Regions from separate parts of the Glutamicibacter sp. FR1 genome, predicted to be linked through region 3. Evidence: riboswitches for the same ligand, from Rfam matches in the RefSeq annotation. Region 3 holds a riboswitch; each other region holds the start of a gene.
The links. A riboswitch is a leader RNA that binds a small molecule or an ion and turns the genes downstream of it on or off. The one in region 3 is predicted to bind S-adenosylmethionine.
Positions count from the first base shown of each region.

Region 1: linked by a shared signal. The riboswitch ahead of ACLQ8T_RS03270 (O-acetylhomoserine aminocarboxypropyltransferase/cysteine synthase family protein) and the one ahead of ACLQ8T_RS01330 (acyl-CoA dehydrogenase family protein) in region 3 are both predicted to bind S-adenosylmethionine.
Region 2: linked by a shared signal. The riboswitch ahead of ACLQ8T_RS16150 (flavin reductase family protein) and the one ahead of ACLQ8T_RS01330 (acyl-CoA dehydrogenase family protein) in region 3 are both predicted to bind S-adenosylmethionine.

Region 1 covers NZ_CP178602.1:669,504-675,929, reverse strand. Annotated here, with positions in the region: gene ACLQ8T_RS03270 (O-acetylhomoserine aminocarboxypropyltransferase/cysteine synthase family protein) at 1-1,270, opposite strand, end outside; SAM riboswitch class I at 1,357-1,447, opposite strand; gene ACLQ8T_RS03265 (LysR family transcriptional regulator) at 1,680-2,621, opposite strand; gene ACLQ8T_RS03260 (DUF1852 domain-containing protein) at 2,744-3,736, shown strand; gene ACLQ8T_RS03255 (methionine synthase) at 3,755-4,795, shown strand; partial or broken gene ACLQ8T_RS03250 (flavin reductase family protein) at 4,776-5,042, shown strand; gene ACLQ8T_RS03245 (ISL3 family transposase) at 5,606-6,426, shown strand, end outside.
Region 2 covers NZ_CP178602.1:3,348,656-3,355,081, reverse strand. Annotated here, with positions in the region: gene ACLQ8T_RS16155 (long-chain-fatty-acid--CoA ligase) at 1-1,404, opposite strand, end outside; SAM riboswitch class IV at 1,781-1,898, shown strand; gene ACLQ8T_RS16150 (flavin reductase family protein) at 1,993-2,493, shown strand; gene dnaB (replicative DNA helicase) at 3,350-4,705, shown strand; gene ACLQ8T_RS16140 (ZIP family metal transporter) at 4,767-5,504, shown strand; gene ACLQ8T_RS16135 (exonuclease domain-containing protein) at 5,593-6,426, opposite strand, start outside.
Region 3 covers NZ_CP178602.1:256,891-263,316, reverse strand. Annotated here, with positions in the region: gene ggt (gamma-glutamyltransferase) at 1-1,710, shown strand, start outside; gene ACLQ8T_RS01335 (LLM class flavin-dependent oxidoreductase) at 1,792-3,195, opposite strand; gene ACLQ8T_RS01330 (acyl-CoA dehydrogenase family protein) at 3,254-4,585, opposite strand; SAM riboswitch class I at 4,601-4,692, opposite strand; SAM riboswitch class I at 4,960-5,062, shown strand; gene ACLQ8T_RS01325 (ABC transporter ATP-binding protein) at 5,068-5,883, shown strand; gene ACLQ8T_RS01320 (aliphatic sulfonate ABC transporter substrate-binding protein) at 5,968-6,426, shown strand, end outside.

The sequences.
Region 1 (6,426 bases), 410 kb from region 3:
CGGCCAGCGCGAGATCCAGCGACTGGGTGATGTCTGCGAGCAGGTCGGCGGGGTCTTCCAGCCCGACCGACAGGCGCAGGGTGGAGGTGTTCAGGCCCGCGGCGGCCAGTTGCTGCTCCGAGAGCCGGCAGTGCGTCATGGTCGCCGGGTGGGAGACCATGGTGCGGGTGTCCCCCACATTCGCGGCCAGGGAAATCAGCTTGAGCCCGTCGATCACCGGGGAAACCAGGGATGGGTGGGCCAGCTCGATGGCCAGCACGCAGCCGGTGCCCTTCGGCGCCAGCGTCCGGGCCAGCTCGTGACTGGAGTGCTCGGGCAGCGCGGGGTGGTGGATGGCGGCAATGCCCGGATACTCGGCCAGCGCATCGATCAGCCTGGCGACGCTGCGCTGCACGTGGGCCGCGCGCACCGGCAGGGTCTCGATGCCTGCAAGGATGCCCTGGGCGCTGGCCGGTGCGAGGGTCGGGCCCAGATCGTGCAGGAACTTGGAACGAACCAGCATCGCATAGGCCGCCGGCCCGTGGCGTTCAAGCAGCGAAGTGCCATTCAGCCGCTCGCGCGGGGCGGCAATCTGCGGCCAGCGAGAGGAATCGGAGAAGTCGAAGGTTCCCGAATCCACCACTACCCCGCCAAGCACCGAGCCGTGCCCGGCCAGCCCCTTGGTGGCCGAGTGCACCACGATGTCCGCGCCGAGTTCCAGCGGGCGCACATTCAGCGGGGTGGCCAGGGTGTTGTCCACCACCACCGGGATGTTGCGCTCGTGCGCGATGGCCGCAATGGCCGGGATATCGGCCACGGTGCACAGCGGATTGGAAACGGATTCGAAGAAGAACGCCCGGGTGTCCGACTCGATGGCAGCTTCCCAGGCGGCAGGATCAGCCTGGTCGACAAAGCTGACGCGGATCCCGAAGTCGGCGAAGGTGTCGGTGAACAGGTCCACGGTGCCGCCGTAGAGCGAGGAGGAGGCCACGATGTGCTTGGGCCCCTGGGTCAGGGCCAGCAGGGACAGGGCGACGGCGGACTGGCCGGTGGCGGTGGCTACCGCCTGGGCCCCGCCTTCCAGTGCTGCCACACGCTGTTCAAGGATCGAGACGGTGGGATTGCCGGTGCGCGAGTAGGTGAAGCCGGCCTGGCGCAGCGCGAACTTCTCGATCGCTTCGGCATGCGACTGGAATTGGTAGGCTGCGGAATTGTGCAGTGGCGGCAGCATTGGGCGGAAGTCTCCGCTCGGGCGGTATCCTGCGTGGACCGCGTCGGTTCCTTGGCTCATAGCTCCTCCTCGATTCTCTGCGAGGGAGTGCACCGATTGGCATCGTGCGGCGGCACGAAGCACAGCGCGAAAACGCGTTCGGAACTGCTCCATCGTTCCTGGCATTAGCACCTTTCGGTTTCCCGATGGTTGCTGCGACGTCAACGAGCCAGATCTCTTAGTCGCTCTTGATGGTTTGTTGTTCTTCCATGGTTGGCCATGGGCTGCGAGGGGTGCAAGCGCTATCGGGCGGCCGGCTTCATACAAGGCCGCCAAGCTTCATATGTCGTGCACTTGTCATGATGACGCGGTGGCTGGCGCCACTTTATGACGCACCAAAATGAGAAAAACCCCGAGACTTTCAAGGTTTTTCTGGAAGTTTATGACGATGGAGCGGCACTCGATGACCGAGAGTTACGCTGTTGGCGGCTCAGCCGAGCACTTCCACCCCGAAGCTGGCCACCACTGCGCGGACTTCTTGCAGGTAGCGCTGAGCCTGGTCGGTGAGCGGGATCGCGGCATGATCGATCCAGCCGATCTCGATGCGCTCATCGATGTCCAGCGGGATGGCAACGATGGATGGATCCAGCTCGTCGCTGATGATGCCGGTGGAGATCGTGTACCCGCCCAGGCCGATCATCAGGTTGAAGATGGTCGCACGGTCCGAGACTTGGATTTCCCGCTGGCTGGAGCGTGTGGAGAGCACTTCCTCGGCGAAGTAGAACGAGTTGTTCGCGCCTTGATCGAAGGTCAGCCGAGGCAGGTTTTCGAGGTCTTCGAGGGTGACCTGGTCACGGGTGGCCAGCGGGTTGCTGCGCGATACGAAGATGTGCGGGTCGGCGAGGAACAGCGGGTGGAACACCAGGCGGGATTCGCGCAGCAGCTTGTCGATGACTTTCCGGTTGAAGTCGTTGCGGTAGAGGATCCCGATATCGCTGCGCAGGGTTCGCACGTCCTCGATAATTTCCTCGGTGCGCGTCTCGCGGAGCGAAAACTGGTACTCCTCGGCCCCGCTGGCCTGGACCATCCGGACAAAGGCATCCACCGCAAAGGAGTAGTGCTGGGTGGAGACGCCCAGCAGCCGCCGCGCGGCGGGGCGGCCGAGGTAGCGGTGCTCAAGAAGCTCCACCTGCTCGAGCACCTGCCGGGCGTAGCCGAGGAATTCTGCGCCTTCAGCAGTGAGCGTCACTCCCCTGGCCGAGCGCATCAGCAAGGTGCGTCCCACCCGGGATTCGAGTTCCTTCATCGCCGCCGACATGCTGGGCTGCGCGACGTAGATGAGGTCGGCGGCAGCCGAGATCGACCCCTCGGAGGCGACCGCCACAAAGTAGCGCAGCTGCTGGAGCGTCAATCCATTCGAAACCTGAACCATAGTTTGAGTCTATATGAATCCATAGTTATATCGAGTTACCTGATATCAAGAATCACCCTGCATGATTGACGCAACGACTTCCCCTCGGCCTGTCCAGGCCTCCCAAATACAGATTGGCCATCATGGCAGACGCATTAAATTTCAGCATTAGCACCACAAGATTCGACGAGAATTACTCCCCTTCTGCGAATTCTCGAACCACGACAAACTTCGCCAATTTGGCGCGCGGAGAGCGTCGCGAAGAGAACCTTCGCAATGCCCTGACGATGATCAACCGCCGTTTCAATTCCCTGGCTCACTGGGACAATCCCCAAGGTGACCGCTATACACTGGAATTGGAAATCATTTCCGCAAATGTACATTTTTCTGCCAATAATACCGATCAGGAATTTCCTCTTTTAGAAGTGCTTGAAACCACGATCGTGGATAAACTCACGGGTACCCGGTCCCAGGGCATGGTCGGCAATAATTTTTCTTCCTATGTCCGCGATTACGACTTCAGCGTGGTGCTCCCAGCATCGTGTAATGACAGCGGAGCCCCGGTGCTTCCGGAGGATTTTGGCGATCTCCATGGGCAGCTCTTCCAGCATTTCTTGAACTCACAGGCGTACCGTGAGCGTTTTGCCCAGCTGCCGGTGGTCTGCATCAGCGTCTCGACTTCCAAGACCTATTTCCGCACCGGCAACAGCCATCCAGTGCTTGGTTTGGAATACCAGCAGGATGAAAATTCCTTGACCGACGCGTACTTCGGAAAAATGGGTTTGAGCGTGCGCTACTTCATGCCACCAGGCGCTGTTGCCCCGCTGGCTTTCTACTTCCGCGGCGACCTGCTCAACGATTACACGAATCTGCAGTTGATCAGCCTGATCAGCACCATGGAGACGTTCCAGAAGATCTACCGCCCGGAGATCTACAACGCCAATTCGGCGGCACCGGCTGTGTACCACCCGAGCCTTGGCGCCGAAGATTTCTCCCCCACTCGCGTCTTTTATGACCGCGAAGAACGAACTCAGTTGGGCAAGATCCAAGGCAAGTTCACCGAAGAGCATTTCATCATCCCGAATCGCCAACTGCTCGATCAGTGGTCCGCTTCCTGCCCGGCACCCGTCGCCTAAGATTCCGAAAGATAACTCATGACTTCCCCGCTTATCCCCACGTCGATTGTCGGTAGCCTGCCCAAGCCTTCATGGCTTGCCGAACCTGAAAAGCTTTGGTCCCCTTGGAAGCTTGAAGGCGAGCAATTGCGCGAAGGCAAGCAAGACGCCATGCGCGCTGCGGTCCTCGAACAGGCCCAGCGCGGCATCGACATCATTGCCGATGGCGAGCAGTCGCGCCAGCATTTTGTCACCACGTTCATTGAGCACCTGAGCGGTGTTGATTTTGAAAAGCGTGAGACGGTGCGCATCCGCAACCGTTACGACGCGAGCGTGCCTACCGTCGTCGGTGCCGTTGAACGTGAAAAGCCGGTATTCGTTCAGGACGCAAAGTTCCTGCGTTCCTGCACCGACAAGCAGATCAAGTGGACGTTACCTGGCCCGATGACCATGGTGGACACCTTGTACGATGCTCACTACCGCAGCCGGGAAAAGCTGGCGTGGGAATTCGCGACCATCCTGAACCAGGAAGCCCGCGAGCTCGAGGCCGCCGGAGTGGATATCATCCAGTTCGACGAGCCTGCCTTCAACGTCTTTTTTGATGAGGTGGCCGACTGGGGCATCGCTTCCCTGGAGCGCGCCTGCGAGGGGCTCAAAGCCGAGACCGTGGTCCACATCTGCTTTGGCTACGGCATCAAGGCGAATAATGACTGGAAAGCGACTCTCGGTGCCCAGTGGCGCCACTACGAGAAGTCCTTCCCGCTGTTGCAGGCTTCCTCCATCGATACCGTTTCGCTGGAATCCCACCACTCGAATGTCCCGCTGGAGGTCGTCGAAATGGTGCGCGGCAAGCGAGTGATGCTTGGAGCCATCGACGTGGCCAATGACGCTGTGGAAACTCCCGAGGAAGTGGCGCAGACCCTGCGCAAAGCTCTCGAATATGTCGATGCGGACAAGCTGATTGCCAGCACCAACTGCGGCATGGCCCCGTTCCGCCGCGATGTGGCCTTGGCCAAGCTCAGTGCGCTCAGCGCAGGGGCTGGCATCCTGCGCGAGGAGCTTGTTGGTGCCCGCGTCTGAAGTGACAGAATCGGCGACACCATCGTTGCCCGCGGATGACTTCAAAGCGATCTTCCGCGGGCACCCCGGTGGCGTCAGCCTGATAACCGCCGATGCCGGCGACGGACCGGTTGCTCTCACGGCAACGTCCGTGGCCTCGATCAGCGTTGATCCGCCATTGCTCGTCTTCTCAATTTCTGCGCTGTCCTCGGCGACCAAAGTGCTGACCGGCGCAACATCTCTTATAGTTCACAGCTTGGATGCGCATTAGCCCGGTGGTTTCATGGCAGGCGCGTCATTAACAGTCATTAAAACGAAGAAGTGATCCGGACTTGGGATAATAGGAGTGTCGAGCTTCTATTCCACCGAAATCAAGGATGACCTTTTCAGGCTCTTCACAATTCAGAGTGTAAACCGGGCCTGAACCACCGGCCTCCAACATCGACCGTGTCAAGCCCCGGGTTTGGTAGAGGCTCCTTTTCTTGTTTTTCCTACGCGGCTTCCGCGAGCGTGCCAGGCCTTCCCATCCACTGTTGATGAACATCCGCCGGCGACCTGTACCCGAGTGCCGAATGCAGGCGCTGGGAGTTGTACCAGCCAACCTGGTTGGGTCCCCGAAAAGTAGTCCAGTGACTATGTGAGTACTCGTGTCCGACAATGGACACAGGAGGAATCACGGAAACAATGGCACGCAGACACACACCAGACCAGGTCATCGCTAAAGTGGCTCTTCGATTTTTAGCGTGGTGACCCCAAAATAAGTAAGGCTCGCAGTCCTCTGCGAAGATGGATGTCGACTAAAACAAATTCATCTGCAAGGAACTACGAGCCGTGTTCAAGGATACCGGTGGAATCGATGCTGCGTCGATTCTGTTGAACCTCACCGACTACCGCGTCATCGCCGCGACCCACGAATATTCCGGGCGACAAGTACTTGTCGAACCCATAGCGACCGAAGCTGCCTGCCCTTCCTGCGGGGTGCTGACCACCAGGATCCAGGCCAGGCCGGTACACCGGGTCAAAGACCTGCCAGCCGGCGGTCACGACCTGCAAGTCCTGGTCCGCAAGCGGCGCATGGCCTACCAAGAGCAGGCTTGCGAACGGCGGTCCTTCGTGGAAACCACCGAGCAGCTGCCGTTCCGGGCCAGGATCACCGCCAGGCTCTCCCAGCAACTGGTGGACGAGATGCGTTGCGAGCTGCGCGCGGTCTCCCGGGTCGCTGCCGCGCACTCCGTTTCATGGCCAACGGTCATGGCCCGGCTGAACATCGTCGGTGAGCTGGTTGGGAACGTGGATCGGATGTTCATCCGGCGCCTGGGCATCGACGAGCACCGTTTCCGCAAGGTCCGCTACGCGCGCGGCCGGACTGGGAAAGTGGTGCGGATCGAGCCGTGGTCCATCGTGTTCACCGACCTGGATACGGGGAAGATCCTGGATATCGTGGATGGCCGCCGCGGTGTGGCGGTGAAGAGATGGTTGAAGGCCCGGCCAAGGTATTGGCGTCAGCGGGTGCAGGTCGTGGCGATCGACATGTCTTCAGAGTTCCGCAAGGCGGTGCGGGACACCTTGCCCAAGGCGAAGATCAGCGTGGATCATTTCCATGTGATTGCCCGGGCGAACCTGATGATCACCCAAGTGCGCCGGCGCCGCTC
Region 2 (6,426 bases), 310 kb from region 3:
GCCCCATTTCTCGTCGGCGACGCCGATGACTGCAAGGTCCAGCACTTCTGGGTGCGATGCGAGGGCCTGTTCCACCTCGATGGTGGAGATGTTCTCGCCGCCGGAAATGATGATGTCCTTGGCCCGGTCGCGCACCTGGATGTAGCCGTCCGGGTGCATGACGCCGAGGTCGCCGGTGTGGAACCAGCCGCCATGGAAAGCTTGGGCGGTGGCGGCTTCGTCGCGGTAGTAGCCGATCATGACGTTATTGCCGCGCAGTACGATTTCGCCCATGGTCTGCCCGTCCGCGGGGACATCGTCCATGTTCTCGTCGACAATGCGCGCGGACTCGGCAGTGATCATGCCAACGCCCTGGCGGGCGAGCTTCGCTGCCCGGGCCGGCCCATCGAGCTCATCCCACTCATCCTGATATTCGCACACCGTGTACGGCCCATAGACTTCGGTCAGGCCGTACACGTGGACTACTTCGATGCCCAGATTCTGCAGCTTGGAGATGATGGCCGGGGACGGGGGAGCGCCTGCGGTGGTGATCCGCAATGGCGTATCAAGCTGATGGGCACGGGCTGAGTCGGCGATGATGGAGCAGACGGTCGGGGCGCCGCACAGGTGGGTGGTCCCAAGATTCTCGATGGCGTCCCAGACCGCATTCTCGCGCACGCCGCGCAGGCACAGGTGGGTTCCGCCCGCTGCGGTGACGGCCCATGGGGTGCACCATCCGTTGCAGTGGAACATCGGCAGGGTCCACAGGTAGCGGGTCTTGGCGGTGAAGCCCTGGTGGTGAGCTTCGCCCAAGGAATTCAGGTAGCTGCCGCGGTGCGAGTAGAGCACGCCCTTCGGCTTGCCGGTGGTGCCTGACGTGTAGTTGAGAGTGATCGGCGCCCGCTCGTCGGCAATGGCATAGGGAAGCTTCTCATCCGAGGCTTCTGCCAGCAACTCGTCCAAGGTGGCGTCGACTTGCACTTCGGGACGCGGTCCGGAGTACTGGTCATCGGTGATTTCAATGAGCGCTTCCAGCGTCGGGTTCTCCCGGCGCAGGGTCTTCGTATGCTCCAGCAGCTCGGTGTCGGCAAGCATCAGCTTGGCAGCCGAATGATCAATGATGTACTGCAGCTCGTGGGCCGAAAGGCGGGTATTCAGGGCAATGAGGACGCCGCCAGCCAGCGGCACGGCGTAATGCGCCATGAGCATTTCGGGAGTATTCGGTGCCAGCACGGCCACGCGGTCGCCCGGTTCAATGCGCGCCTTCAGCGCCTGGGCAAAGCGGTGCACGCGTGCTTCGAGTTCCGCGTAGGTGTAGCTGCGAGTTCCATGGATGACGGCGGTCTTCTTCGGATAGGCCTCGGTTGTGCGCTCAAGGAAACGCAGCGGGGTCAGTTCTGAATGGTTTGCCTGAATCTCTACCATGGTGTGGCTATTCCTCAATCGTCAGCGATGGTTACGGAGAACAATAAGAGGGAGTGTGACTCAATGCACTCCATGATCGATAGTACCATGAACCTCAGCGTCATGCGGAGAAACCAAGTTTCATTGCGGTGAGCGGTAGTGAATTCGCGACAGGCCTCCGGTTCCACGGGTAGAGCCGGGTCTTCCGCTGCAACGTGACCGGAGAAGGTCCGTAATGAAAGTTGCGTCGAAGGTCTCGGGCAAGGTGGATTTGGCGAATAAAAGACTGCTAAAAGGTTCATTTCAAGGCATTGGATCGAACGTTTCGTTGAATATTGCGATTTGCGAAGCAAAATGTTTGACGCTGCTTCGTAATCACCCATATTGTTTTAAGCAGAATCAAGAGCATCAGCTATAAGCCCTGGCTTGCTGATCGGCAACCCTCTCAACGGTAGTGGGGTGCTCCAGGTGAGGATTCGGTTCCACGCGAAAACGTGCTGGAACAAGTACCGCACACGGCGTGGAACTCCAACGCTGGCGGCTTCGAGAATCAAGAAGCTCCGGCGTGCGGATTATTGCGCGGTGGGCAAGACCCGAAGGAATCGAGCCATGTCATTGAATCTTGAACTTGACCCGTTGACCCTGCGCAAGGTTTTCGCTCAGCATCCGTCAGGCGTAGCCGCCCTCTGTGCAGAACTGGATGGCGAGAAAACCGGCATTGTGGCTTCGTCATTTACCGTGGGTGTTTCCCTCGAGCCAGCACTGGTGATGTTCGCCGTGCAGAAATCCTCGAATACGTGGCCAAAGCTGCGCAACGCTGGCCGCATCGGCGTTTCGGTGCTCAGCGAACGCAATGAAGGAGTGTGTGCTCAGATCGCGTCGAAGAACGGCGACCGATTCCGCGGGATCGACACCTATTCCTCGGAACAGGGCGCACTGTTCATTAACGACTCCACGCTGTGGCTGGAAACCTCGATTTACAACGAGGTCGAAGCGGGGGATCACTGGGTGATCTTGATGGAAGTCCACGGGCACCGCATCTCGAAGCACTCGCCGCAGATCTTCCACGATTCGCGCTTCCATTCACTGCCGGTCCCCGAGCTCGTCTAAGCTCTTCTGAACTTCCATAGCTTCGGCCAGATCAACATATCGATCTGGCCGAAGCTTTTTTGATTTCGAGGCCTGCGGAATCACTTGATCCCTGTGCCAATCGGAAAATTAGGCGCGATGCCTGTTGATCTCCGGGCACCCCGGCAGCAACCCTGGACTACATGCAGCCCATGCACTGCGGGCAAGTTCGACGTGTAATTGCACTTCCACTGCAGCTGATTGCCGGGGTAAATCGGTGGCAGTGGGCCAAGAGCCCAGTTACGGCTTCAAATTCACGCAACGCCACCTCGGCGACATCAAGTTATCCACGGCCCTGAGCGGTGAAATTCTTGTTGGTTGTGAACTACTTCGGGCTCGGAGCCTTGATAGCGAACATTAATCCGTGGTGACTAAGGGTTTTGCAAATTTAACAGTATCCACAATGTTATCCACAAAACTGTGGATGAAGTGTGGGGAAATGTGAACAAAGGAGCGAAAACCCCGGAAACTGGGCGATTGTGGGTGTTGATAACCTCGATGTGGTTGGCGTGACCTTCAATGAATTAACTTTCTTTCCACAAGTGTGAAAATACAAACAGACTAGTCAATTGATGTTACCGGTGTATAGAGCGGGGTAATCCACAGGGTTCTCCCCAGACTGTGAACAGGTGAGTCCACAGGTAGCGGTGTGTTATCCACATATTCTGTGGATAATGAGGTTTACGCCTGTTAATAACAGCCCTAGTGTTGGCTTCGGGAGAGAAATATCCACAGGCGCTTTACAGCTAAATGTCCGTATCGACTGACATGATGAAGCGTTGCCATGAGGGCAAGGAGAATTTTCCCAGCGGGTCAATAGGGGATGGAAGTGTCTGCAATGAGTGCTGAGCCGGTTTACGAAGGACGGGAATCCGACGCAGGGCGCAAGCCGCCACAGGATATCGAGGCCGAAATGTCGGTGCTCGGCGGCATGATGCTTTCCAAGGATGCGATTGCCGACGTCGTTGAATCCATCCGCGGCACCGACTTCTACCGTCCCTCCCACGAATCCATCTACGAGGCAATCGTTGACCTCTACGGCCGCGGCGAGCCAGCCGATGCGGTCACCGTAGCCGACTTGCTGACCAAGCGCGGCGAAATCTCGCGCGTGGGTGGCGCTGCCTACCTGCACAACCTCATCCAGCAGGTTCCCACTGCGGCGAATGCCGGGTACTACGCAGAAATCGTGCGTGAACGCGCAGTGCTGCGCCGGCTGGTTGACGCCGGTACGCGCATTGTCCAGATGGGCTATTCGCCCGATGGCGAGGTCGACGCAATCGTCAACGAAGCCCAGGCCGAGGTGTACAAGGTTGCCGAGAACCGCAGCAGCGAGGACTACGTGCGCCTCTCGGACATCATCGAAGACACCGTCGACGAGATCGAAAACGCGGCCAACGCTGGCGATGGCATCACCGGCGTGCCCACCGGCTTCTACGAATTCGATGAGCTGACCCAGGGCCTGAAGGGCGGCCAGATGATCATCATCGCTGCCCGTCCCGCCGTCGGCAAGTCGACCTTCGCGCTGGACTTCGCCCGTTCGGCTGCCATCAAGCACAACATGGCCACCGTGTTCTTCTCCCTGGAAATGGGCCGCAACGAGATCGCGATGCGCCTGCTCTCGGCCGAAGCGTCCATCCAGCTGCAGGACCTGCGCAAGGGCTCGGTGGAAGATGCGCAGTGGACCAAGATCGCCACGACCATGGGCCGGCTCAACGAAGCCCCGCTGTTCATCGACGATTCGCCGAACATGTCCATGATGGAAATCCGCGCCAAGTGCCGCCGGTTGAAGCAGCGCAACGAGCTGCGCATGATCATCCTCGACTACCTGCAGCTGATGAGCTCGGGCAAGCGCGTGGAATCGCGCCAGCAGGAAGTCTCGGAGTTCTCGCGTAACCTCAAGCTGCTGGCCAAGGAGCTCGACGTGCCGCTGATTGCCCTGTCGCAGCTGAACCGTGGATCCGAGCAGCGCACCGACAAGCGTCCCATGGTCTCGGACCTGCGTGAATCGGGCTCGATCGAGCAGGACGCCGACATGGTCATCCTGCTGCACCGCGACGACGTGTATGACAAGGAAAACCGTCCGGGCGAGGCCGACGTGATCATCGCGAAGCACCGTGCAGGTCCGACCAAGACCATCACCGTAGCGTTCCAGGGCCACTACTCGCGCTTCAACAACATGTCCAACGAGGGCTAGTCCCAGTCAGAACTCATATGGCACCTACTAAGCCAGCTCATTGCTGGCTATAGTGGGTGCCATGTTCGCTTCGTTGCAGGCTTTGCTTTGGGGCACCGTGGCCGGATCCGCCCTGCTGCTGGGGTCCGGTGCTGCCTGGTGGTTGAAGATCCCCAAGGTCTGGGTCAGCGCAATCATGGCTTTCGGCGCCGGGGTCCTGATCAGCGCACTGGCCTTCGAACTGGTGCTCGAAGCCTATGGCACCGGTGGCCTTGGTGCGACGCTGGGCGGAGTGATCGTGGGCGCTGCCTTGTACTTCGGTGCGAACCGGCTGCTGGCCTGGCGGACCGGAAAGCGGCAGGCGCAGCGCGCAGGCGAGCAGGAATCATCAGGATCAGCGCTCGCTGTCGGTGCGCTCATCGACGGCATTCCCGAATCCGTGGCTCTGGGACTGACCGTCGTCGCCAGCGCAAGCATTAATCCGGCAATGCTGATCGCCATATTCATTTCCAATGTCCCCGAGGGCCTGGCGAGCACCGCCCAGATGAAAGCGTCCGGAAAGAAGGGATCCTCGATCGCGTTGCTCTGGGGCTCAATCGCCATCTCCTGCGGCATCGCGGCCTTCCTCGGGGCGCTGCTGCTGGAATCCATGCCCGGCGAGGTGCTGGCCTTCGCCACCGCCGTCGCTGCCGGAGGCATCTTGACGATGATCGCCGACACCATGGTTCCCGAAGCCTACAAGGTGGAGCACGACTACACCGGATTGCTGGTGACCTCTGGCTTCCTAGCGGCCTTCAGCCTGCACGTGATCGGCGGCTAGGCGAAACCTGAGATCATGGATGCATGCCCCTGAACCGCAGCAGCCAATCAACCGAGCGCGCCGAGTCCCCACATTCAAATCGTGCATTCTATTTTCTTTTTGCAGCTCGGAATGCATAGAAACAGCCTGTTCCCAATATCACCGAAGAGACGAGAAATGTTGTCCCAGCGGCTGCGTCGAAGCTGTAACCAGCTGCGGTACAAAGTAGCGCGAACACCGTAGCAATGGCGAGAATCCACGCCATCGCGACGAATGCAACTCGACTGACTGTGCGTCGGGGTGAACTCGGCGTTCGCGTCTCGCTTGCTGAGTTGATTCTGGGGTGCGTCGAGACTGGACTTTGGAAGTTGTCCAAGGGTTGGGTTCGTGATGGGACACCGGAATTCTGAGGGGCTAGACGTGGGACATCTGAATTTATTGGATCGGTCGTTGCAGTAGACGCTGGATCATCGATGCCGTTTCCATTATTTGCTGGAACTGCAATCGACTCTTGGGTTGACGATGAAATATGTGGTGACAAGGGCCGCGTTATCTGAGCGTCGATCCGGTTAGCCTCCAGCATCGAAGGTGGCGCCATCCCTACGGCAATGTAGAACTCAGCCTCGCTCATGATTCGGATTTTCTGTGTTCGTTCCGTGATGTACTCGTAGGCTTTTCGGGCCTTCGTAGTGCCCCTGCTAAGGTTAAATCCAGGCGCGTGAGGGTTCTCACCGCAAATCACGAGAATCGTTGTTTTGCGTGTAGTGCTCAATTGGACGTTTGCACCGAAGCTCGCCGCCAGTTGGAATGCTTCCCGCCTGCCAAGTAACTCGAAACCTCCGGTGATGGTAAGTCCCTGACCAAATAGTTCATTGGTGGGATCTGCATCCAAATTGGGTTCTGGCAGATCACCTTTTTTGATCGAGGGTTCTGAGGAGTATGG
Region 3 (6,426 bases):
ACTGCCATCGGAACCGGAGGCGCGGTGTCATCGGTGGACCCGGAGGCCACCGCCGCCGGTATCGAGGTCCTGCGCAAGGGAGGCAACGCCGTGGATGCGGCTGTGGCCACCGCGGCGGCCCTCGGCGTCACCGAACCCTACAGCGCCGGCATTGGCGGTGGCGGATACTTCCTCTACTACGATGCGCAGTCGGGAAAGGTCAGCACGATCGATGGTCGCGAAACCGCCCCGGCAGGCATGGCCAATGACGCATTCATTGATCCCGAAACCGGCGAGCCGTACAACTTCACCCCGGAACTGGTTACCAGCGGCGTGGCAGTAGGCGTGCCCGGAACCTTGGCCACATGGCAACGCGCCCTGGACAATTGGGGTTCGCAGAACCTGAAGCAGGTCTTGCGCCCGGCAACCAAAATCGCTTCCCGCGGCTTTGCCATTGATGAGACCTTCCGCGAGCAGACCTTGGATAACAAGGAACGGTTCGCCGCGTTCCCTGCCACGAGCGAATTGTTCTTGCCCGGCGGGGATGCTCCCCAGGTCGGGACCATCTTCAAGAATCCGGATCTGGCGGACACCTATCGGATGCTGGCCAAGCAAGGCCTCGATGGGTTCTATGCGGGAGACTTGGCCGCCGAGATCGCCCACACGGTGCAGGCACCGCCAAAGAGCGCAGATACCGGCCTCCCGGTTCCCGCGGGGCAGTTGTCCACCGCCGATCTGGCCGGCTACGAAGTGGTTGAGCAGGAACCCACGCAAGTGGATTACCGGGGCTACGATGTCTTCGGCATGGCTCCATCTTCCAGCGGAGGAACCACCATCGGCGAATCGCTGAACGTCCTGGGCCAGTTCGACGTGGCGGCCATGGACGAAGCCGATGCGTTGCACCATTATTTCGAGGCAACTGCTCTTGCCTACGCTGATCGCGGCAAATTCGTCGGCGACCCGGCTTTCGCCAACGTCCCGACCCGCACCCTGACCGACAAGTTGTTCGGTGCGGAGCGGGCGTGCGTCATCGACCCGGACCAGGCCGCGGCCAAGCCGGTCGCTCCGGGCGATATCGAGAACTATGATGGCCAGTGCCCGGCTGCCACCAGCGAGCCGGTTGAAGAGCGGGACACGGAAAACATCTCCACCACCCACCTGTCGGTGGTGGATCGCTGGGGCAACGTCGTTTCCTACACGTTGACCATCGAGCAGACCGGAGGCTCGGGCATGGTGGTTCCGGGCCGCGGATTCCTGCTGAACAACGAGCTGACCGATTTCTCCACGGTCTACGATCCGCAGGATCCGAACCGCATTGAGCCGGGCAAGCGCCCGCGCTCATCGATGGCGCCCACCATTGTCCTGCAGGACGGCGAACCGGTGCTGGCCATCGGTTCCCCGGGCGGTTCAACCATCATCACCACGGTGCTGCAGACCCTGGTGAACCGCATCGACTTGGGCATGAGCATCAGCGAAGCCATCGCCGCGCCGCGGGCTTCGCAGCGCAATACTGCCGCGGTCACCGCCGAACCCGAGTTCATCGAAGCCTATGGTCCTGCGCTTGAGGCCTTCGGCCACAAGCTCACGCCAGCTGGCGATTCCTTCACCCCGCAGGCTGAAATCGGCGCCGTCGAAGCGGTGGAGATCGCGGCCGATGGCACGCTCACGGCAGCGGCCGAGCCCACCAGGCGCGGCGGCGGTTCGGCCATGGTGCTGGAGCCGATCAAGTAGGCACGCAGTGAAAACGGCGGCCTGCGGCAACATTCTTGCGAAGTTGCCGCAGGCCGCCGATTGCGCTATCTAGCCTGATGCTCAGGCCTGCGCGGCCATCCGGTTGGCGATCTTGAACTGGGCTGCACGGTGGGTGTCCTTCACCCGGTCGCCGGCGCCGAACAGCTTGTTGCGCAACGTGCCCTCGGTGTACTCGGTCTTGTAGACGCCACGGGCCTGCAGCTCAGGCACCACGTACTCGACGATGTCCTCGAAGGTGCCAGGAGTGACAGCGTAGGCGAGGTTGAAGCCGTCCACGTCGGTGTATTCCACCCAGTCGATGAGCTTCTCGGCAACCTCGGCACCCGAACCGACGGAAACCGGGCCGAAGCCGCCTACGCCGATCCATTCGGCCAGCTGGCGGATGGTCCATGGCTTTCCGGTATCGCCGCTGGCCTTCTTGAAGGTTTCCACCGAGGACTGGATGGCGTTGGACTTCACGTCATCGCCAATGACATCGTCCGGTCCGTACACGGACATGTCGATGCCGGTCCAGCCCGACAGCAGCGCCAGCGAGCCCTCGGTATCCACGTAGGAGCGGTAGTCCTCGAACTTCGCCTGGGCCAGTTCCGAGGTTTCGGCGGTGATGATGGTCTGCATGGCGAAGACCTTGACGTCGTAGCGGCCGCGGCCAGCCGCTTGGGCAGCGTCGCGGATCTTGGTGACAGCTTCCTTGAGCAGTTCGCGGGTTGGGCAGGTGACGAAGATGGCTTCGGCGTTCGACGCGGCGAATTCGGTGCCGCGCTTGGAGGCACCCGCCTGGTAGATCACCGGGGTGCGCTGCTTCGACGGCTCGGTGATCGCGATGCCCGGGACCTTGAAGTACTTGCCTTCGTGCTCAATCGGGTGCACCTTGGACGGATCGGTGTAGATGCCGGTTTCCTTGTTGTTCTGCACCGCGTCGTCTTCCCACGAGCCTTCGAGCAGCTTGTAGACCACTTCGAGGTACTCATCTGCGTGGTTGTAGCGCTCGTCGTGCTCCATCTGATCTCCCTGGCCCATATTGCGAGCAGCCGATGGCAGGTACCCGGTGACCACGTTCCAGCCGACGCGGCCGTTGGTCAGGTGGTCCAGGGTGGCCAGGCGGCGGGCGAAGGCGTAGGGGTGCTCATAGGCGGTACCCGCGGTGACGCCGAAGCCGAGGTTCTCGGTCACGGCGGCCATGGCCGAGACCAGCATCATCGGGTCGTTGACCGGCGCCTGGGCGCCGGAGGTCAGCGGGGTGATGTTGTTGCCCTTGTACACGTCGTAGGTGCCCAGCACATCGGCGAGGAACAGGCCGTCGAACTTGCCCTTCTCCAGCACCTTGGCCATATGCGTCCAGTAGCCCAGGGTGTTGTAGGTCGAGGCCTTGTCCTCCGGGTGGCGCCACAGGCCTGGCGACTGGTGCACCACGCAGTTCATGTCGAATGCGTTGAATAGGATCTCGCGCCTGTTCTCGCTCATGCCTTTGCCCCCATTAGGTCGATATTCATGGAAAGTTCCTGGTTTGCGACGCGGGCTCTCAGGCCCGCTGGGTCGAATCTTCGCCGGTGACGGACAGCCGCTGCGGCTGGACGCCGTTGATCTCGTAGTCCCCGACGATGCGCGCCTTGTAGATCGCCGGGTTGTGCGTGGCGATGGTGCGCGCATTGCGCCAGTGCCGGTCAAGGTTGCAGCCGCTCCTGGTGGACGAGGCCCCCAGCCCGTCGAAGAGCTTGCTCGTTACGCCGATGGCCAGCGGCTGCACCACGGTTTGCGCACGGTTGGCTGCCAGCTCGCAGACCGCGTAGCGTTCCTCGTCGTTCAGTCCCGGATCGCCCAGGGCCGCCTCGACTTCAAGCACCGCGCCGATCACCACCGAGTCGGCGGCGGAGGATTCCGCGGACACCTCCCCCACCAGCTGCAGGACCTGGGGTTCCTGGTATACCGGCACCCCGGTTCCGGTGGTGAAGATGCGGGTGCGTGCCTGCACCGCGCTGCGCAGGTCGTTCAGCGCGGCGCGGGCGATGCCTGCCTGCACGGACATGAGCACCAGCTGGAAGATCGCCGCTTCGGAGTCATTGCGCTGCTGCGGCATGAAGCAGTCCACCGGGACCTGATGGAATTCGGTGGTACCGGTTCCGGTCAGTCCCTGGCCGAATCCGTCCCAGTCATCGAGGATCTTGACGCCGCTGCGCTGGGTGGACACCACCGCGATCTGGCGTCCGGCAAGCTCAGGGTGGGCCACCGCAACAGTGGTCCAGTCGGCAAAGATGGTGCCGGTGCAGTAGTACTTCTCGCCGTCGACTACCCAGCGCCCGTCCACGAAGCTGGCCTTCGTATTCAAGGTGCCCAGGGCGTTGCCGCCGCGCTCGGTGTAGGCGTTGCCGACAATCTGCCCGGCCGCGATGCGGGCCACCCACTTCTTGCGCAGCGCCTCGTCTTCCAGTGCCAGCACATTCTCGACAAAAGCGATATGCGCGCGCCACAGCTGGCCTACATGGGAGTCGGCCTCGGAGAGCTCGATGAGCAGGCGGAAGACATCCACCAGCCGCGCACCGTAGCCGCCGTCGGCCACGGGAAGGCGCAGCGCGCCGAAGCGCTCGCGGTTCAGTAGGCCTACCTGCTCGAAGGGAAGCACGCGGTTCAGGTCGCGGTCCTTGGCGGTCGCGGCGATCTGGGCGAAGACCGGGCGGAAGATTTCGGCCAGCCGGTCGTACTGCTCATCCGCGCCGGGACCGGGAGTGATCTTCAGCAGCTGCCGCGTGGGCAGCTGCTCCTCGAACTCGTCCAGTTCCAGAGCGCTGGCTTGCGAAGGATCGCTGAGCTGGTTGAAGTCCAGCCCTGGGGCATTCGGTGATTCGCCAATAGGCATCAGGGTTCTCAATTCTTTCCATCGGTCCTGGCAGTAGCACCGTCCCGCTCTTCGGGTGGTTGCTGCGGCGTCGTGGAGCCAGATCTCTCAGCCGCTCTGGATGGGTCGTGATTCATTTGTAACGGTAATAATCCGGCGCTTCCAAGCCGCGAAGTCATATTTCGCCTCAGATTTGGAAGGGCCTATGCTCAAATCCCACAGCCTAATCCCCGTCCCATCGAAGATGAGTTGCAAGGATAGGCCTGCTGTCGATCAAACCGGCCCTAGGTAAAATAAATAACGAAATTTCTGGGCAATGTGACGCACGTATCGAAGATTTTTTCATGTTACGCAAGATTTGCGTCCAAATCGTTCAACTCGCTGTAATAGAGGGGTAACCATCCCGAGCGGCCGAGAGATCTGGCTCTTTGACGCCGCAGCAACCACCTTCGGAGCTCCACCTCCGCAGGCCGGTGCTACCGCCAGGACCGATGGAGATTGATATGGCTCTTACCATTGCAGCGCCCGAGGCAACTTCAACCACCTCAACCGCACTGGACGTCCAATTCAGCAACGTGTCGCGGACCTTCACCACAAAGAAGGAAAGCCGTACCGTGCTGGCCGACATCAACTTGCACATTCCAGCCGGCCAAGTCGTCGCGATCCTGGGCGCCAGCGGCTGCGGAAAATCCACGCTGCTGCGTTCGGTCTCCGGGTTGGACCACCCCTCCACCGGTGACATCCGCACAGGCACCCACGAGGTCAACGGCATCAACGAGCTATGTGCCGTTGCTTTCCAGGAACCACGGCTGCTTCCGTGGCGATCGGTGCGCGAGAACATTGCGCTGGGTCTGGCTCCAGGAACCGAAAAGGCCTCTGGCGACGCGCTGATTGATGAGCTGATCGAGCTGACCGGGCTGAGCCATGCAGCCAGCCTGCGCCCGCGGGAGATTTCCGGCGGCATGGCCCAGCGTGTTTCGCTGGCTCGCGCGCTGGCCCGCCGCCCGGGCGTATTGCTTCTCGATGAGCCCTTCGGCGCACTCGATGCCCTGACCCGCCTGAAGATGCAGGATTTGCTGCTCTCAATTCACGCATCATTCCCCACCACGGTACTCATGGTGACCCATGACGTGGACGAGGCTTTGACCTTGGCTGACCGCGTTATCGTCTTGGGACGCAGCACCGGGAACGGCGCGGCTGGTGTCATCGAAGACCTAGCGATCTCCGCCGGGCAACCACGCCGGCACACGGACGAGAAGTTCGTTGCCGATCGCCTGCACCTGCTGCGCCTGCTCGGCGTCGATCCAACCAACCATTAGTCCAGGGAACGCATTGGATCCACGGCGATCCTTACTCTTTGCCCTATCATCCATCCGCTTGCACGCATAATTCTAGGATTCTCCATGCTCTTGAACCGCTTCTCCCGCCGCACCGCTCTGTCCGCCGCCGCTTTGCTCATGGGCGCAGTTGCCCTGACCGGCTGCGCTGGCGAAAACGCTACTGCCGACTCCGGTGATCAGACCTTGTCCATCGACTTTGCCACGTACAACCCGCTGAGCCTGGTGCTCAAGGAAAAGGGGTGGCTGGATGCGGCCGCCAAGGAACAGGGCGTTGACGTCGAGTGGATCCAGTCCGCAGGTTCCAACAAGGCCAATGAGGCGCTTCGCGCCGGTGCGATTGACGTCGGTTCCACCGCCGGTTCAGCAGCGTTGCTGAACCGTTCCAACGGTGCACCAATCAAGACCGTCGCCCTGTACTCCCAGCCGGAATGGGCAGCCCTGGTAGTGGACAAGGATTCAAAGATCGAATCCGTTGAAGACCTGGCAGGGAAGACCGTGGCGGCCACCAAGGGCACCGATCCA